2 regions of the Streptomyces speibonae genome follow, and region 1 is predicted to be linked to the other one. Evidence: riboswitches for the same ligand, from Rfam matches in the RefSeq annotation. Region 1 holds a riboswitch; the other holds the start of a gene.
The links. A riboswitch is a leader RNA that binds a small molecule or an ion and turns the genes downstream of it on or off. The one in region 1 is predicted to bind glycine.
Positions count from the first base shown of each region.

Region 2: linked by a shared signal. The riboswitch ahead of gcvP (aminomethyl-transferring glycine dehydrogenase) and the one ahead of gcvT (glycine cleavage system aminomethyltransferase GcvT) in region 1 are both predicted to bind glycine.

Region 1 is NZ_OZ480260.1:2,469,662-2,477,503, reverse strand. It holds gene glyA (serine hydroxymethyltransferase) at 1-477, opposite strand, end outside; gene gcvH (glycine cleavage system protein GcvH) at 492-869, opposite strand; gene gcvT (glycine cleavage system aminomethyltransferase GcvT) at 996-2,114, opposite strand; glycine riboswitch at 2,189-2,311, opposite strand; glycine riboswitch at 2,313-2,413, opposite strand; gene AC5L3C_RS10815 (AAA family ATPase) at 2,631-3,299, shown strand; gene AC5L3C_RS10810 (enhanced serine sensitivity protein SseB) at 3,353-4,132, shown strand; gene AC5L3C_RS10805 (enhanced serine sensitivity protein SseB C-terminal domain-containing protein) at 4,281-5,030, shown strand; gene AC5L3C_RS10800 (ABC transporter substrate-binding protein) at 5,461-7,128, shown strand; gene AC5L3C_RS10795 (ABC transporter permease) at 7,238-7,842, shown strand, end outside.
Region 2 is NZ_OZ480260.1:7,103,011-7,110,852, forward strand. It holds gene ftsR (transcriptional regulator FtsR) at 1-445, shown strand, start outside; gene AC5L3C_RS32010 (bifunctional nuclease family protein) at 529-1,002, shown strand; gene AC5L3C_RS32015 (MerR family transcriptional regulator) at 1,196-1,879, shown strand; partial or broken gene AC5L3C_RS32020 (DNA polymerase IV) at 1,942-3,431, shown strand; gene AC5L3C_RS32025 (PRC-barrel domain-containing protein) at 3,344-3,724, opposite strand; glycine riboswitch at 3,838-3,932, shown strand; gene gcvP (aminomethyl-transferring glycine dehydrogenase) at 4,107-6,992, shown strand; gene AC5L3C_RS32035 (ABC transporter ATP-binding protein) at 7,124-7,842, opposite strand, start outside.

The DNA of each region.
Region 1 (7,842 bases):
CTCGACCTCGGCCATGTCGACCTGGCCGTCGTCGCCGACGTGGTAGGCGACCACGTCGTAGAGCTTGCCGGAGAAGTTGATCTTCATGCCGTGGGTCAGGTGCCCGCCGTGCGCGAGGTTCAGACCCATGATCGTGTCACCGGGCTTGAGCAGCGCGAACATCGCGGCCGCGTTGGCCTGCGCGCCCGAGTGCGGCTGCACGTTGGCGTGCTCGGCGCCGAACAGCTCCTTCACCCGGTCGATGGCGATCTGCTCGATCACGTCGACGTGCTCGCAGCCGCCGTAGTAGCGGCGGCCCGGGTAGCCCTCGGCGTACTTGTTGGTGAGGACCGAGCCCTGCGCCTCCATGACCGCGACCGGGGCGAAGTTCTCCGAGGCGATCATCTCGAGGGTGGACTGCTGACGGTGCAGTTCGGCGTCGACCGCGGCGGCCACCGCCGGGTCGAGCTCGTGCAGGGACGTGTTCAGAAGCGACATGCGGCTACGGCTCCTCAGCCCGCGGTGTGGGCGTCGTACTCGTCGGCGGTCAGCAGGTCGGCCGGCTCGTCGGTGACGCGCACCTTGAACAGCCAGCCCCCCTCGAAGGGGGCGGAGTTCACCAGCGACGGGTCGGCCACCACGTCCTCGTTGATCTCGGTGACCTCGCCGGAGACCGGGGAGTAGAGGTCGCTGACCGACTTGGTCGACTCCAGCTCGCCGCAGGTCTCGCCCGCGGTCACGGTCGAACCGACCGCCGGGAGGTCGACGAAGACCACGTCGCCGAGCGCGTTGGCCGCGTGCTCTGTGATGCCGACCGTCGACACGCCGTCCTCGGCGGCCGTCAGCCACTCGTGCTCCTTGCTGTAACGCAGCTGCTGGGGGTTGCTCATGGCCTGAATTCTCCTGTACGCGGGGGACTGCTGATGACGGTGGGACAGCGGAAAGCGCTGTTGAGCGGGTACGCCGTCGCCGGCCCGGGCGCGCGGGGCCCGCCCGGGGGCATGCCTACGACGGTGTCACTTCTGCCGCTTGTAGAACGGCAGCGCCACGACCTCGTACGGCTCGTGGCTGCCGCGGATGTCCACGGCGACGCCCTCGGTGCCGGGCGCCGCGTGCGCCGCGTCGACGTAGGCCATCGCGATCGGCTTGCCCAGGGTGGGGGAGGGGGCGCCGGAGGTGACCCGGCCGATCACCTCGCCGCCGGCCACGACCGCGTACCCGGAACGCGGCACCCGGCGGCCCTCGGCGACCAGGCCGACCAGCACCCGCGGCGGCTGCGCGGCGGCCCGCTCGGCGGCCTCGGCCAGGGCGGCGCGGCCCACGAAGTCGCTCTCCTTGTCGAACTTCACCACCCGGCCGAGACCGGCGTCGAAGGGCGTGAGTTCGGTGCTGAGCTCATTGCCGTACAGCGGCATGCCCGCCTCCAGGCGGAGCGTGTCCCGGCAGGACAGCCCGCACGGGACCAGGCCCTTCTCCTCGCCGGCCTTGGTCAGCGCCTGCCACAGCTCGACCGCGTGCTCCGGCTTCACGAACAGCTCGAAGCCGTCCTCGCCGGTGTAGCCGGTGCGGGCGATGAGCGCGGGGACGCCGGCGACCGTGCCGGGCAGACCGGCGTAGTACTTCAGGCCGTCCAGACCGGCGTCGGTGAGCGAGGCGAGGATCGCCGGGGACTCGGGGCCCTGCACGGCGAGCAGCGCGTACGCGTCGCGGTCGTCGCGGACCTCGGCGTCGAAGCCGGCCGCGCGCTCGGTGAGCGCGTCGAGCACCGTCTGCGCGTTGGAGGCGTTGGCGACCACCATGAACTCGGTCCCGCCGAGCCGGTAGACGATCAGATCGTCCAGGATGCCGCCGTCCGCACGGCAGATCATGGTGTAGCGGGCGCGGCCCTCCTTCACGCCGCTCATGTTGCCGACGAGGGCGTGGTCGAGGAGGGCGGCCGCCTGGGGGCCGGTGACCGTGATCTCGCCCATGTGCGAGAGGTCGAAGAGGCCGGCCCGGTTGCGCACGGCGTTGTGCTCGTCGCGCTCGGAGCCGTAGCGCAGGGGCATGTCCCAGCCGGCGAAGTCGGTCATCGTCGCGCCGAGCGACCGATGCAGGGCATCGAGCGCGGTCCGGCGGGGTTCGGTACTGCTCATCGGTCGGTCTCCCAGAGGCGATGGGGGTCCTTCCCACGCCGGGTCGGGCGGGCGCGGGAGAAGGCGAGGACATGTCCTCCCCATCTGTCATCGGAACCTGAGAGGTTCGCCATGACCGCCCGTACCGGGGAGGGGTCACGGCTTGCACCTTGGGTGGGGTCGCCGGAACGGCTCCGGCGGCCCGCTTTTCAGATGTGCCTCGCCCACGCGGTAACGGTGCCTGAGAGATTCAAGGGAGGGACTTGCTCCTTCGGCGCCCCGGCGGCACATGATGCCGGGGACTCTCCCGCGCGGATTCAAACGGCCGGTATGCAGTTGCGGGCACATCATTGCACGCATCGCCGGGGTCCGGCAGGGGGACCCTTCCCAGGGGTGTACTGGTAGTACGGGCGCGGTCACAGGGAGCTGTGACAGGCCTGTTTCACGAAAGGCACGGAAACGAGAGACACCCGGCATTACCTTCTCTTGACACTCGGCGGGGTGGGACGTGTGCCGGCCCCAGGGGAGGACCTCACGGTGAACAGGACCACGGCGTGCGCCACCACCACCGGCGCCGCACTGCCCGCGCAGCCGGCCACCAGGGCCGGCCGGGCCCGCAGCGCGCTGCCGGCACCCGTCGTCCGCGATCTGCGGGCACGCGCCGGCCGCAGCCCGCACGTGCTGCTCTTCGGACCCCGCGACCTCGTCGTGGTCACCGGACTGCCCGGCAGCGGCAAGTCCACGCTGATGCGGCGCGCGGTGCGGGGCATCCGCGTCGACTCCCAGGACACCCGCGACCGCTGGGAGAGCCGCATGCCGGGCTTCCTGCCGTACGCCGTGTACCGCCCGCTGGTCCGCGTCGCCCACTACGCGAGGCTGCGCCGCGCGCTGCGCGCCGGTGACGCGATCGCCGTCCACGACTGCGGCACCCAGGCCTGGGTGCGGCGCTGGCTGGCCCGCGAGGCCCGGCGCCGGGGCGCGAGTCTGCATCTGCTGCTGCTCGACGTCACCCCGCAGCAGGCCCTGGCCGGCCAGCGCGAGCGCGGACGCGGGGTCTCCCGGTACGCCTTCCGCCGCCACCGCGCGGCGAGCGACCGGCTGTTGCGCGCCGTGCAACGTGGGCGGGTGCCCGAGGGCTGCGGCTCGACGGTGCTGCTCGACCGGGACGCGGCCGACGCGCTGCGCCGGATCGGCTTCGGCGGATGACCCGATAGCCTTTTCAGCCACAGCAGTGGTTCCAGGCAGGCGGTAGGCGACAGATGGACTTCCCGGCGGACTTCTCGGACCGGACGCACTCCCATCCGCACGGCGGATGGCCCGGTAACGAACTGGAGGAGGTGCTCTCCGCCTCCCTCGGTGTCCCCTCGGCGGGGGCCAGGATCATCGAGGTGCTGGGCCGCAGCTTCATCTGGGTCCCGCTGCCCAACGGCGGAGGCCCGGACAGCGGCCCGCTGGACCTGCCCACCATGGAACTCGACGGCCAGGCCTACGTTCCCGTCTTCAGCTCCGAGGAACAGTTCCGGCAGGTCGTCGGCTCCCACATGTCGTACACGATCGCCCCCGCCGTGGAGTTCGCCCGCGGCCTGCCGCCGCAGGCGGGGATCGCCGTCAACCCCGGTGGCGTGGTCTGCGCCCCGCTGCCGCCGGGCGCCGTGGCCGAGCTGTGCCGGGCCGGGCGCGGCCCGCTGGACGGCCCGGCGAGCGGCGGCCGGGTCCGGCTGTTCGAGCCCGACTGGCAGGACGACCCGGTCGACTTCCTCGGCGCGGCCTCGGAGGAGTTCGACGCCATCGGCGTCGTGACGACCGCCCGCCGCTGTCTGGCGGCGATCGAGACGGCCGACCCGGTGCTGTTCGTCGGCGTGGAGCTGTCCAGGACCGAGGACGATGCCCGCCCCCTCCCGCTGGACGCCCTGGGCCGGGCCCTGGGCCGCGTCCCGGCCCGCTGGCCGGTCAACCTGATCCTGATGGACCTGGCCCAGGACCCGGTGGCCGACTGGATGCGGGCCCGGGTCACCCCCTTCTACCAGCGGCACCCGTGACCGCCGCGGGGTGCGGGCCTTGCCGCGTACGGAACGCAGACCGCCGGGGGCCGTCGGCTTAAGCTAGGTTCGTTGGCTGGCGAGGTGTGTTACGGAGGGGCGATACAAAGTGAGCGCTGGCACCGCGGCGGCCGGGCAGGTCGAGCACATGCTGCGCCAGGTGACGCCCGGGCGTTACGACGCCTACGAGGCGTTGCTGCGCGCTCTCGCGACCCCTTCGACCGGCCAGGTCTGGATGCTGCTGTGGCACGGCCAGGCCGGCTCCCCGGACGCCCAGTACGGCAACATGGACGTCGACGGCTTCGGCTACGCGCCCTGCGTCACCTCCGCCCAGGAGCTGTCGGCCAGCGGCTGGAACCGGTCCTACGAGGTCGTCGACGGCCTCGAGGTGGCCCGTGCCCTCTACCCCGACCGCTACGGACTCTGGCTCAACCCGCATGCCCCGGGCGGCGGCGTCGGCATCCCCTGGCTGGACCTGCGCCGGATCGCCGGCGGCCTGGACCGCCAGCCCGCCGGACCGCTGCGGCTTTCCGAACCGGCCGTCGAGATCCCGCAGTTCTACGCCCTCCTCGCGCAGAACGCCCACCGCACCCCGGCCGTCCGCTCGCTGCGCCGCGCCTGGGTGCAGCCCGCGCTCGGCGCCCCGTACCTCGCCATCGGCCTGGACGTGTACGACACCTCCCCGCCCGCCGTGGACGCGGTGCGCGCGATGATGCAGCAGTCGCTGGGGGCGGTCCCGGACGGACTGCCCGTGTCGACGGTCGCGCTCTCCGACGAGCACGACCCGGTGGCGATGTGGCTGCGCGCCAACGCCCGGCCGTTCTACGACCGGGAGGCGCACGGCGCGGTCCAGCCGCCCGTGTCGGGGTACGGCTACCCGCCCGCGCAGCACCGCTGACCGGGCCGGATCCCGCGTTTGAGGCACACCCTCCGCGGGAAGCGTGACCGTGCCCCGGTGACTCAGCGTCACCATGTGTCCACCAGGTGGACACGTCCGCCGACGGGGCGGACCCGGGTGGGACGGGGGTTGATTTCGCGTCAGATTTTCGGCCATACGCGCGGAGCGACGACCCGTTGACCACGTGTCACCTGCGGTTTCACGGCGTCTTTACGCCATCTCCCGATCTCCGGACGGGCCCGCGGAGGCCGGATTTTGTGTCTCCGGGGTTAAAAATCGACGGTCGGCTGCCTGAAGCATCCCTTATGTCAAGTGTTCAGATCTCAGGTAGGTATCACCGCTATCCGGACTGTTCCTGACTGACTGCGAACGTCTGTAGTGTTCGGCCGGTCAAGATGCATCCACATAGCGGACCCGGAGTGGCCCCAATATGCGCATACCCAAGTCCCGAGTCGCTCGGGCGATCACGGCCGCGGTGGCGGTCGGTCTGATTGCCACGGGCTGCTCCAGCGAGCGGGACAGTGACAACAAGAGCGACGGCTCGAAGGACACCTTCGTCTTCGCCGGTGCCGGTGACCCGGGTTCTCTCGACCCTGCCCTCGCGAGTGACGGTGAAACCTTCCGTGTGACGCGGCAGGCGTTCGAGGCCCTGCTCGAGCACGAGTCCGGCGGCACCGAGCTGGTCGGCGGCCTCGCCGAGAAGTGGTCGAGCAACGACGAGGGCACCGTCTGGACCTTCAACCTCCGCAAGGGCGTGAAGTTCCACGACGGCGAGGAGTTCAACGCCGCGGCCGTCTGCGCCAACTACGACCACTGGTTCAACTGGACGGGCACCTACCAGTCCAGCGCGGTCTCCTACTACTGGCAGACCATCATGGGCGGCTTCAAGAAGAACGAAGACCCCGAGACGCCCGAGGCGAACTACAAGTCCTGCACCGCGAAGGACGAGCACACCGCCGTCATCGAGGTCAAGGAGCCCTCCGCCAACCTTCCCGGCGGCTTCTCCCTCAACGCCCTCGCGATCCACTCGCCGAAGGCCATCGAGGAGTACGAGAAGCAGGAGGCGACCGCCAAGGGCGACGCCATCACGTACCCCAAGTACAGCCAGGAGGCCGGCACCGTCGCCGGCACCGGCCCGTACAAGATCACGAAGTGGAACAAGGGCAACAAGGAAGTCACCCTTGAGCGCTTCGACGACTACTGGGGCGACAAGGCGAAGATCAAGAACCTGGTCTTCCGCACCATCGACACCGAAGAGGGCCGCCGCCAGGCGCTCCAGGCCGGTGACATCGACGGCTACGACCTGGTCGCGCCGGCCGACGTCAAGACCCTCGAGGACGAGGGCTACGTCGTCCCGACCCGTGGCGTCTTCAACCTCTTCTACGTCGGCATGAGCCAGGAGGCCAACAAGGCCCTCGAGAAGAAGGAAGTCCGCCAGGCCATCGCGCAGGCGATCGACAAGGAGAACCTGGTCAAGACCCAGCTGCCCGAGGGCGGCAAGGTCGCCGACCAGTTCATGCCGGACACGATCGAGGGCTACTCCAAGAAGGTCACGCAGTACCCCTTCGACACCGCCAAGGCCAAGGACCTCCTGAAGCAGGCCGGTGAGGAGAAGCTCGAGATCGAGTTCTGCTACCCGACCGAGGTCACCCGCCCGTACATGCCTGCCCCGCAGGACCTGTTCGAGCTGATGAAGTCCGACCTCGAGAAGGCCGGCATCACCGTCAAGCCCAAGGCCATGAAGTGGGCCCCGGACTACCTGGACGCCACCGAGTCGGGCTCCTGCGCCTTGCACATGCTCGGCTGGACCGGTGACTTCAACGACGGCTACAACTTCATCGGCACCTGGTTCGCCGAGTTCGACAAGCAGTGGGGCTTCAAGGACAAGAAGGTCTTCGACGCCGTGAACGCCGGCTCGGAGCTCGTGGGCGAGGAGCGCATCGCCGCCTACGCGAAGGCCAACGAGGCCATCATGGACTACCTCCCGGGTGTCCCGATCTCCTCCTCCCCGCCGGCCATCGCGTTCGCCAAGAACGTGAACCCGCCGAACGTCTCCCCGCTGACGCAGGAAGTCTTCGCCGAGACCTCGTTCAAGTAGCCGCTCGACCGGCAGGTGAACCAAACGGGGGGTTCCGCCCGGCCGCCGCAACTCGGCGGCCGGGCGGGTCCATTCATGTAAGAAACCACGCAAGAAAGGGGCATGCGGGGTGCTGCGTCTCGTCGTACGAAGACTGCTCCAGCTCATACCCACGCTGCTCGGACTGTCGGTGTTGCTCTTCCTCTGGCTCGACCGGCTGCCCGGTGGACCCGCCTCAGCGATCCTGGGGGAAAAGGCCACCGAGGCCGAAGTGGCGCGCATCAACCGTGCTCTCGGGCTGGACCAGCCCGTCTACGTTCAGTACTGGCGCTTCCTCAAGCGCATCTTCGAACTCGACCTGGGCACCTCCACCCAGACCGGACAGCCGGTGTGGGACGAGTTCGTCCTGCGGTTCCCCGCGACCGTGGAACTGTCCCTGACGGCGATCCTCCTCGCCGTGGCCGTCGGCATCCCGCTCGGCTACTTCGCCGCCCGCAAGCGCGGCGGCTGGCTCGACGTCGGCGCGGTCTCCGGCTCGCTCATCGGCATCTGCATCCCGGTCTTCTTCCTCGCGCAGATCCTCAAGGGCGTCCTGGCCGTCAACATGGGACTCTTCCCCAGCTACGGCCGCCTGGACACCGGCATCGACGCCACCAAGGTCACCGGCTTCGCCGTCCTCGACGGCATCCTCACCGGCGAGTTCGACGCCTCCTGGAACGCCATCACCCACCTGGT
Region 2 (7,842 bases), 4.6 Mb from region 1:
GCTGCCGGCCCTGAGCCGTCCGGGTGACACGGGTGACGCGGGCACCGGCGGGGAGCCGGCGGCGGCCGACCCCACGGCGGCCCGCGTCGGGCGCGGCCAGCTGCTCGCGGCCGTCGGTGCCGGTGAGCGCGAGCTCGCCGAGTGGGAGTCGTACGGGCTGCTCGCCCCGGTCGAGGACGGGGTGTACGACGCCGAGGCGGTCACCGTCGCCGGTCTCATCACCGAGCTGGGGCGGTTCGGTATCGAGCCACGTCATCTCAGGGCCATGAAGGCCGCCGCGGACCGGGAGGCCGGTCTGGTGGACCAGGTGGTCGCCCCGCTGCGCCGCCACCGGAACCCGCAGACCCGCGCCCATGCCGAGGCCCGGACGAAGGAGCTGGCCGGGCTCGCGGTGAAGCTGCACGCGGCCCTGGTGCAGTCCGCGCTCGGGGTGCGGCTGCCCTGATACCGCCGGCTCGGAAGGCCGGATCGGGCACCCGTTCCCTGCCCGACTACCCAAACGTCCCGGGCACGGCCTAGGGTTGCTGTGTGAACGAGCTCGATGTCGTAGGTGTCCGGGTCGAGATGCCCTCCAACCAACCGATCGTGCTGCTGCGCGAAGTGGGAGGCGACCGCTACCTCCCCATCTGGATCGGACCGGGGGAGGCGACGGCGATCGCCTTCGCCCAGCAGGGCATGGCCCCCGCCCGGCCGCTGACCCACGACCTGTTCAAGGACGTGCTGGAAGCCGTCGGACAGGAGCTCACGGAAGTGCGTATCACCGACCTGCGCGAGGGCGTCTTCTACGCCGAGCTGGTCTTCGCCAGCGGCGTGGAGGTCAGCGCCCGCCCGTCCGACGCCATAGCGCTGGCCCTGCGCACGGGCACGCCGATCTACGGCAGCGACACGGTGCTCGACGACGCCGGGATCGCCATCCCGGACGAGCAGGAGGACGAGGTGGAGAAGTTCCGCGAGTTCCTCGACCAGATCTCGCCGGAGGACTTCGGAACCAGCAACCAGTGAGGGAGGGCGCTCGGCGCCGCGTCACCGGCCGCCGGGGCCGTGACAGAGGCCATTCGGCTAGCCTTTCCCCGCGGTGAGGCACGGGAAACCACTCTTAGGGTGATTATCACTCGGCGTGCCGAGTGTGGCGATCGTTGACGCACCCTTGGTGACTGCCTACCGTCGAGGAGGCAGGTCAAGGACGGAGGTCGGCGTGAGAAGCAGCGGCGACGGTACGGCTGGGGGTGTCCCCGAACCCTCTTCCGGGGCGAGCGGGCCGTATCCTCCCCAGGGCTCGCGGCTCCGCTTCGGTGGGGCGTATCCGGTGCAGAGCGGCCCGATCGATCACGTTCCGCAGTGGCCGACGGCAGTGCCGGACGGTGGAGGGGCGGCGGCCATGGCGTCCGAGGAGATCGGTTACCGGGGGCCCACGGCCTGCGCAGCCGCCGGCATCACCTACCGGCAGCTCGACTACTGGGCCCGTACGGGACTGGTCGAGCCCAGCGTGCGGCCGGCCCATGGATCGGGGACACAGCGGCTGTACAGCTTCCGCGACGTCGTCGTTCTGAAGATCGTCAAACGGTTCCTGGACACCGGCGTCTCGCTCCAGAACATCCGCACCGCCGTGCAGCACCTGCGCGAGCGCGGCTTCAGCGACCTGGAGCGCATGACGCTGATGAGCGACGGCGCCACGGTCTACGAGTGCGCCTCGCCCGACGAGGTGCACTCCCTGCTCCAGGGCGGCCAGGGCGTCTTCGGCATCGCCGTGGGCGTGGTGTGGCGGGACGTCGAGAGCGCGCTCTCACAGCTGCACGGGGAGCGCATCGACACCGGCGAGACCCTGGTCGGCCACAACCCGATGGACGAGCTGGCGCGCCGGCGCAACAAGGCCGTCTGAGCCCGCCCCTCCCGCCCCTCGCGAAGAGGGAAATGTCAGTGCCATAGGGCAGCATCGGACATGTGAGATCCGCGCCCACGATCCTGCATCTCGACATGGATGCCTTCTACGCCTCGGTGGAGCAGGCGTCGAAGCCGAGCCTGCGCGGGAAGGCCGTGATCGTGGGCGGGCTCGGTCCCCGCGGAGTGGTGGCCACGGCCTCGTACGAGGCCCGGGTCTTCGGCGTCCACTCGGCGATGCCCATGTCCCAGGCCCGGCGGCTCGCGCCGAACGCCGCCTGTCTGGTGCCGCGGTTCGCCCTCTACCGGTCGGTCAGCGAGCAGGTCATGGAGCTGCTGCGGGCCCTGTCGCCCCTGGTGGAGCCGCTCAGCCTGGACGAGGCGTTCGTGGACCTGGAGGCCGGTGGCAGCGCCTGGGACCAGCGGTCGGCCCGCCTGGCGGGGGCCAAGCTCCGGGCGGACATACGGGAGGTCACAGGGCTCACCGGCTCGGTGGGCCTCGCGGCCTCCAAGATGCTGGCGAAGATCGGGTCGGAGCAGGCCAAGCCGGACGGGCTGGTGCTGATCGAGCCGGGGACGGAGCGGGCGCTGCTGGGGCCGCTGTCGGTGCGGACCCTGCCGGGCGTGGGCCCCGCCACCGGAGACCACCTGCGCCGGGCCGGCATCCACACGGTCGACGAACTCGCCGAGGCGGGGGAGGACGAGCTGGTACGGCTGCTGGGCCGGGCCCATGGGCACGCGCTGTACGCGATGGCGCTGGCCCGGGACGAGCGGCCCGTGGTCGCCGAGCGGGAGACCAAGTCGGTGTCGGTCGAGGACACCTACGACATCGACATCCACGACCGGGTGCGGGTCGCCACGGAGGTGCAGCGGCTCGCCGACCGGTGTGTGCGCAGGCTGCGGGGAGCGGGCCTGTCGGGCCGCACCATCGTGCTGAAGGTGCGGCGGTACGACTTCTCCACGCTCACCCGGTCGGAGACCCTGCGGGGCCCCACGGACGACCCGGCCGTCGTGCGGGAGGCCGCGGCGCGGCTGCTGGATGCGGTCGACACCACGGGCGGGGTCCGTCTGCTCGGCGTGGGGGTCAGCGGACTGGCCGACTACACGCAGGAGGACCTGTTCGCGCAGGCCGCCGGCGGGAACGAGGAGGACCCCGTCCACGACGAGACGGAGGCCGCGCCCGCCGTCGAGGTCCCCACGCCCGCCGAGCGGCGCTGGCCGGCGGGACACGACGTACGGCACGCCGTGCACGGACACGGGTGGGTGCAGGGCAGCGGTCTCGGCCGGGTCACGGTGCGGTTCGAGACGCCCGACTCGGGCCCGGGCCGGGTACGGACCTTCCGCGTCGACGACCCGGCCCTGGAGCCGGCGGACCCGCTGCCGCTGGTGTCCCGCGCGCCCAAGGAGGGCGAGGGCGTGCAGGCGGGCGGCGGGGCGGGACCGGCCAACGGGTGAGCGGCGCGGGTCAGCCCTGCTGGTCCTTGCCCTTGCCGGCGAGGTCACCGAAGTCACGGTCGTCGAGCGGTGGAGGGGCGGCGATGTCCAGACCGTAGTGGTGGTAGAGCTGGAGCTCCTGCTCGGGGGAGAGGTGGCGGCCCACGCCGAAGTCGGGGGCGTCCTTGATCAGGGCGCGCTCGTACGGCACGTGCAGGGCGCCGTCGATCAGCTCGCTGGGTTCCAGCGGGACGAAGGCGTCCCTGCTGAACAGTCCGGTGCGTATCGCCGCCCACTCCGGTTCGCCGGTCGCGTCGTCGAGGTACACCTCGTCGATCGTGCCGATCCGGTGTCCGTTGCGGTCGAACGCCTTGCGGCCGATCAGGTGGCGCGGATCGATGTCGGTCTGCACGGGCCCTCCACTGGTCACACACTCATCCGTAAGTACTACAAAAAGGCACAATCGGTGGTGCGGCCACTCGAAGCCCCCGTCCCATGCCCGCTGGTACCCTGGCAATCGGCCGTTGACCCCGTGCGGGAGAGTCCTCCGGGCACATCGGAGGCGCCGAAGGAGCAAATCCTCCCCGGAATCTCTCAGGCACACGTACCGCACGGACGAGGTCACTCTGGAAAGCAGGGCGGGTGTCGACGGCTTCCGCTCTCACCGACGGTGAAAGCCGGATCCCCGCGGGCGGTCCGGTGAAGCTCTCAGGTTGAGATGACAGAGGGGGAGGCCGTCCGGGCATCCGCACCGTGGTGCCCCTCGAAGGTCGTCGGACCAGGAGGCCTCCTCAATGACCGCCCCTCGCACCCCGCTCTCCGCGCTCGAACAGGGAATCCCCTTCGAGCAGCGTCACATCGGCCCCGACCACGAGGCCCGGGCCAAGATGCTCGCCCAGGTCGGGTACGGCTCGCTGGACGAGCTGACGGCCGCCGCCGTGCCGGAGGTCATCAAGAACACCGAGGCGCTGGACCTTCCGGGTGCGCGCACCGAGGCCGAGGTGCTGGCCGAACTGCGCGCGCTGGCCGACCGCAACGACGTGCTGAGCTCCATGATCGGGCTCGGGTACTACGGCACGTTCACCCCGCCGGTCATCCTGCGCAACGTCATGGAGAACCCCGCCTGGTACACGGCCTACACGCCGTACCAGCCGGAGATCTCCCAGGGCCGGCTCGAGGCGCTGCTGAACTTCCAGACCGTCGTCGCCGAGCTCACCGGTCTGCCCACCTCCGGTGCCTCCCTGCTCGACGAGGGCACCGCCGCCGCCGAGGCGATGGCGCTGTCCCGGCGCATGGGCAAGAACAAGAAGGGCCTGTTCCTGGTCGACGCGGACGCGCTTCCGCAGACCATCGCCGTGATCGAGACCCGTGCCGAGCCGACCGGCGTCGAGGTCGTCGTGGCCGACCTGAGCGACGGCATCCCGGCCGAGCTCGCTGAGCGCGAGATCAACGGCGTACTGATCCAGTACCCCGGCGCCTCCGGTGCCGTCCGTGACATCAAGCCGGTGATCGACCAGGCGCACGAGCGGGGCGCGCTCGTCACCGTCGCCGCCGACCTGCTCGCCCTCACGCTGCTGAAGTCGCCCGGTGAGCTGGGCGCGGACATCGCCGTCGGCACCACCCAGCGTTTCGGTGTGCCCATGGGCTTCGGCGGACCGCACGCCGGCTACATGGCCGTCCAGGAGAAGATGGCGCGCAGCCTGCCCGGACGGCTCGTCGGCGTCTCCGTCGACGTGGACGGACACAAGGCCTACCGCCTTGCGCTCCAGACCCGTGAGCAGCACATCCGCCGCGAGAAGGCGACCAGCAACATCTGCACCGCCCAGGTGCTGCTCGCCGTCATGGCCGGCATGTACGCCGTCCACCACGGCCCGGAGGGGCTGCGGCTGATCGCCCGGCGCACCCACCGGTACGCCACGATCCTCGCCGAGGGGCTGCGGGCCGGCGGGGCCGAGATCGCGCACGGCTCCTACTTCGACACGCTGACCGTGCGCGTTCCCGGTCGGGCCGCCGAGGTCGTCGCTGCCGCCCGCGACAACGGCGTCAACCTGCGGCTCGTCGACGCCGACCACGTCTCCGTCGCCTGCGACGAGACCACCACCCGGGACCGGCTGGCCGCCGTGTGGAGCGCCTTCGGCGTCGACGGCGACGTCGAGGCGCTGGACGCGGCCGCGCGGGACACGCTGCCGGACGCCCTGCTGCGCGACGACGAGTACCTGACCCACCCCGTCTTCCACCAGTACCGGTCGGAGACCGCGATGCTGCGCTACCTGCGCCGGCTCGCCGACCGCGACTACGCGCTGGACCGCGGCATGATCCCGCTGGGTTCCTGCACCATGAAGCTCAACGCGACCACGGAGATGGAGCCGGTGACCTGGCCCGAGTTCGGGCAGCTGCACCCCTTCGTGCCGGCCGAGCAGGCGCAGGGCTACCTCACGCTCATCCGCGAGCTGGAGGAACGTCTCGCCGAGGTCACCGGCTACGACAAGGTCTCCCTCCAGCCCAACGCGGGCTCCCAGGGCGAGCTGGCCGGCCTGCTCGCGGTGCGCGGCTACCACCGGGCCAACGGCGACGAGCAGCGCACCGTCTGCCTCATCCCGTCCTCCGCGCACGGCACCAACGCCGCGAGCGCCGTGATGGCCGGCATGAAGGTCGTCGTCGTCAAGACGTCCGACGACGGCGAGGTCGACGTCGCGGACCTGCGGGCCAAGATCGCGCAGCACCGCGACGAGCTCGCGGTGCTGATGATCACCTACCCCTCGACGCACGGTGTGTTCGAGGCGCACGTCGCCGACATCTGCGCCGAGGTCCACGAGGCCGGCGGGCAGGTGTACGTGGACGGCGCCAACCTCAACGCGCTGGTGGGTCTGGCCAAGCCGGGCCACTTCGGCGGCGACGTCTCCCACCTGAACCTGCACAAGACCTTCTGCATCCCGCACGGCGGTGGCGGCCCCGGTGTCGGCCCGGTCGGCGTACGGGCGCACCTCGCCCCCTACCTGCCGAACCACCCGCTCCAGCCCGAGGCCGGGCCGGAGACCGGCGTGGGGCCCGTCTCGGCGGCGCCATGGGGCTCGGCGGGCATCCTGCCCATCTCCTGGGCGTACGTCCGCCTCATGGGCGGCGAGGGCCTGAAGCGGGCCACGCAGGTGGCCGTGCTCAGCGCCAACTACATCGCCAAGCGCCTCGAGCCGCACTTCCCGGTGCTCTACACCGGCCCCGGCGGGCTGGTCGCCCACGAGTGCATCATCGATCTGCGTCCGCTGACCAAGGCGACCGGCGTCAGCGTGGACGACGTGGCCAAGCGCCTGATCGACTACGGCTTCCACGCGCCGACCATGTCGTTCCCGGTGGCCGGTACGCTGATGATCGAGCCCACCGAGTCCGAGGACCTGGCCGAGCTCGACCGCTTCTGCGAGACGATGATCGCGATCCGCGCCGAGATCGAGAAGGTCGGCTCCGGTGAGTGGCCCGCAGACGACAACCCGCTCCGCAACGCGCCGCACACCGCCGCCGCGCTCGGCGGGGAGTGGGAGCACGCGTACGACCGCGAGGAGGCGGTCTTCCCGGCCGGGGTGAGCGCCGCCGACAAGTACTGGCCCCCGGTCCGCCGCATCGACCAGGCCTACGGCGACCGCAACCTCGTCTGCTCCTGCCCCCCACTGGACGCCTACGAGGACTGACCCCCACCCCAGGGCCCCGCTCCACCCTTGGGAGCGGGGCCCTCACCATGCTCCCGAACGCCACGTCCGGCCGACCCGCGTCCCGGCCCCCGGCCGCCCCACCCGCTCGGCGGGACCGGCCGTCGGCGTTGTCAGGCCGGGTAGGCGTGGGTTTGGGTGGCCTTCAGTGCTGCCCAGACTGTGGTGCCCGGGTGCAGGTCGAGGTCGGCTGCGGCGGCTGTGGTGAGGTCGGCGGTGAGGGAGAGTTCACCGGTGAGTTCCGCGCGGATCTGGTCGCCGTGGCTCTCCAGCCCGGCGACCGAGCAGCGCCAGAGGTTGCGGGCGCTGGACCCCGTGGGCCGTTCCCGGTGGAGCGTCACCGCGCCGGGCGCGAACGCCACGAACGCCGGCCCGGAGAGGTCCTCGGTGGTGTGCACCGCCGGGCCCGCGTCGAGCCGTACCGTGTGGCCGTCCGCCCGCCCTCGGTAGAGGTTGAGGCCGACCAGCTGGGCGATGTACTCGGTGCGGGGGTGGCGGGCGATGTCGGACGGGCTGCCCTGCTGCACGAGCCGGCCCTGTTCCACGACCACCAGACGGTCGGCCAGCACCATGGCGTCCAGCGGGTCGTGCGTGACCAGGACCGCGACGGCCTCGAACGCGGCCAGATGACGGCGGAGCTGTGCGCGCACCTCCAGCCTCGTGCGGGCGTCCAGGGCGGCGAGCGGTTCGTCCAGGAGCAGCAGCCGGGGGTGCGTGGCCAGGGCGCGGGCGAGGGCCACGCGCTGGGCCTGGCCGCCGGAGAGGTGCCGGGGCTTGCTGCTGGCGTGCTCCGCCAGCCCCATGCGGTCCAGCCATCCGGCGGCACGGGCCC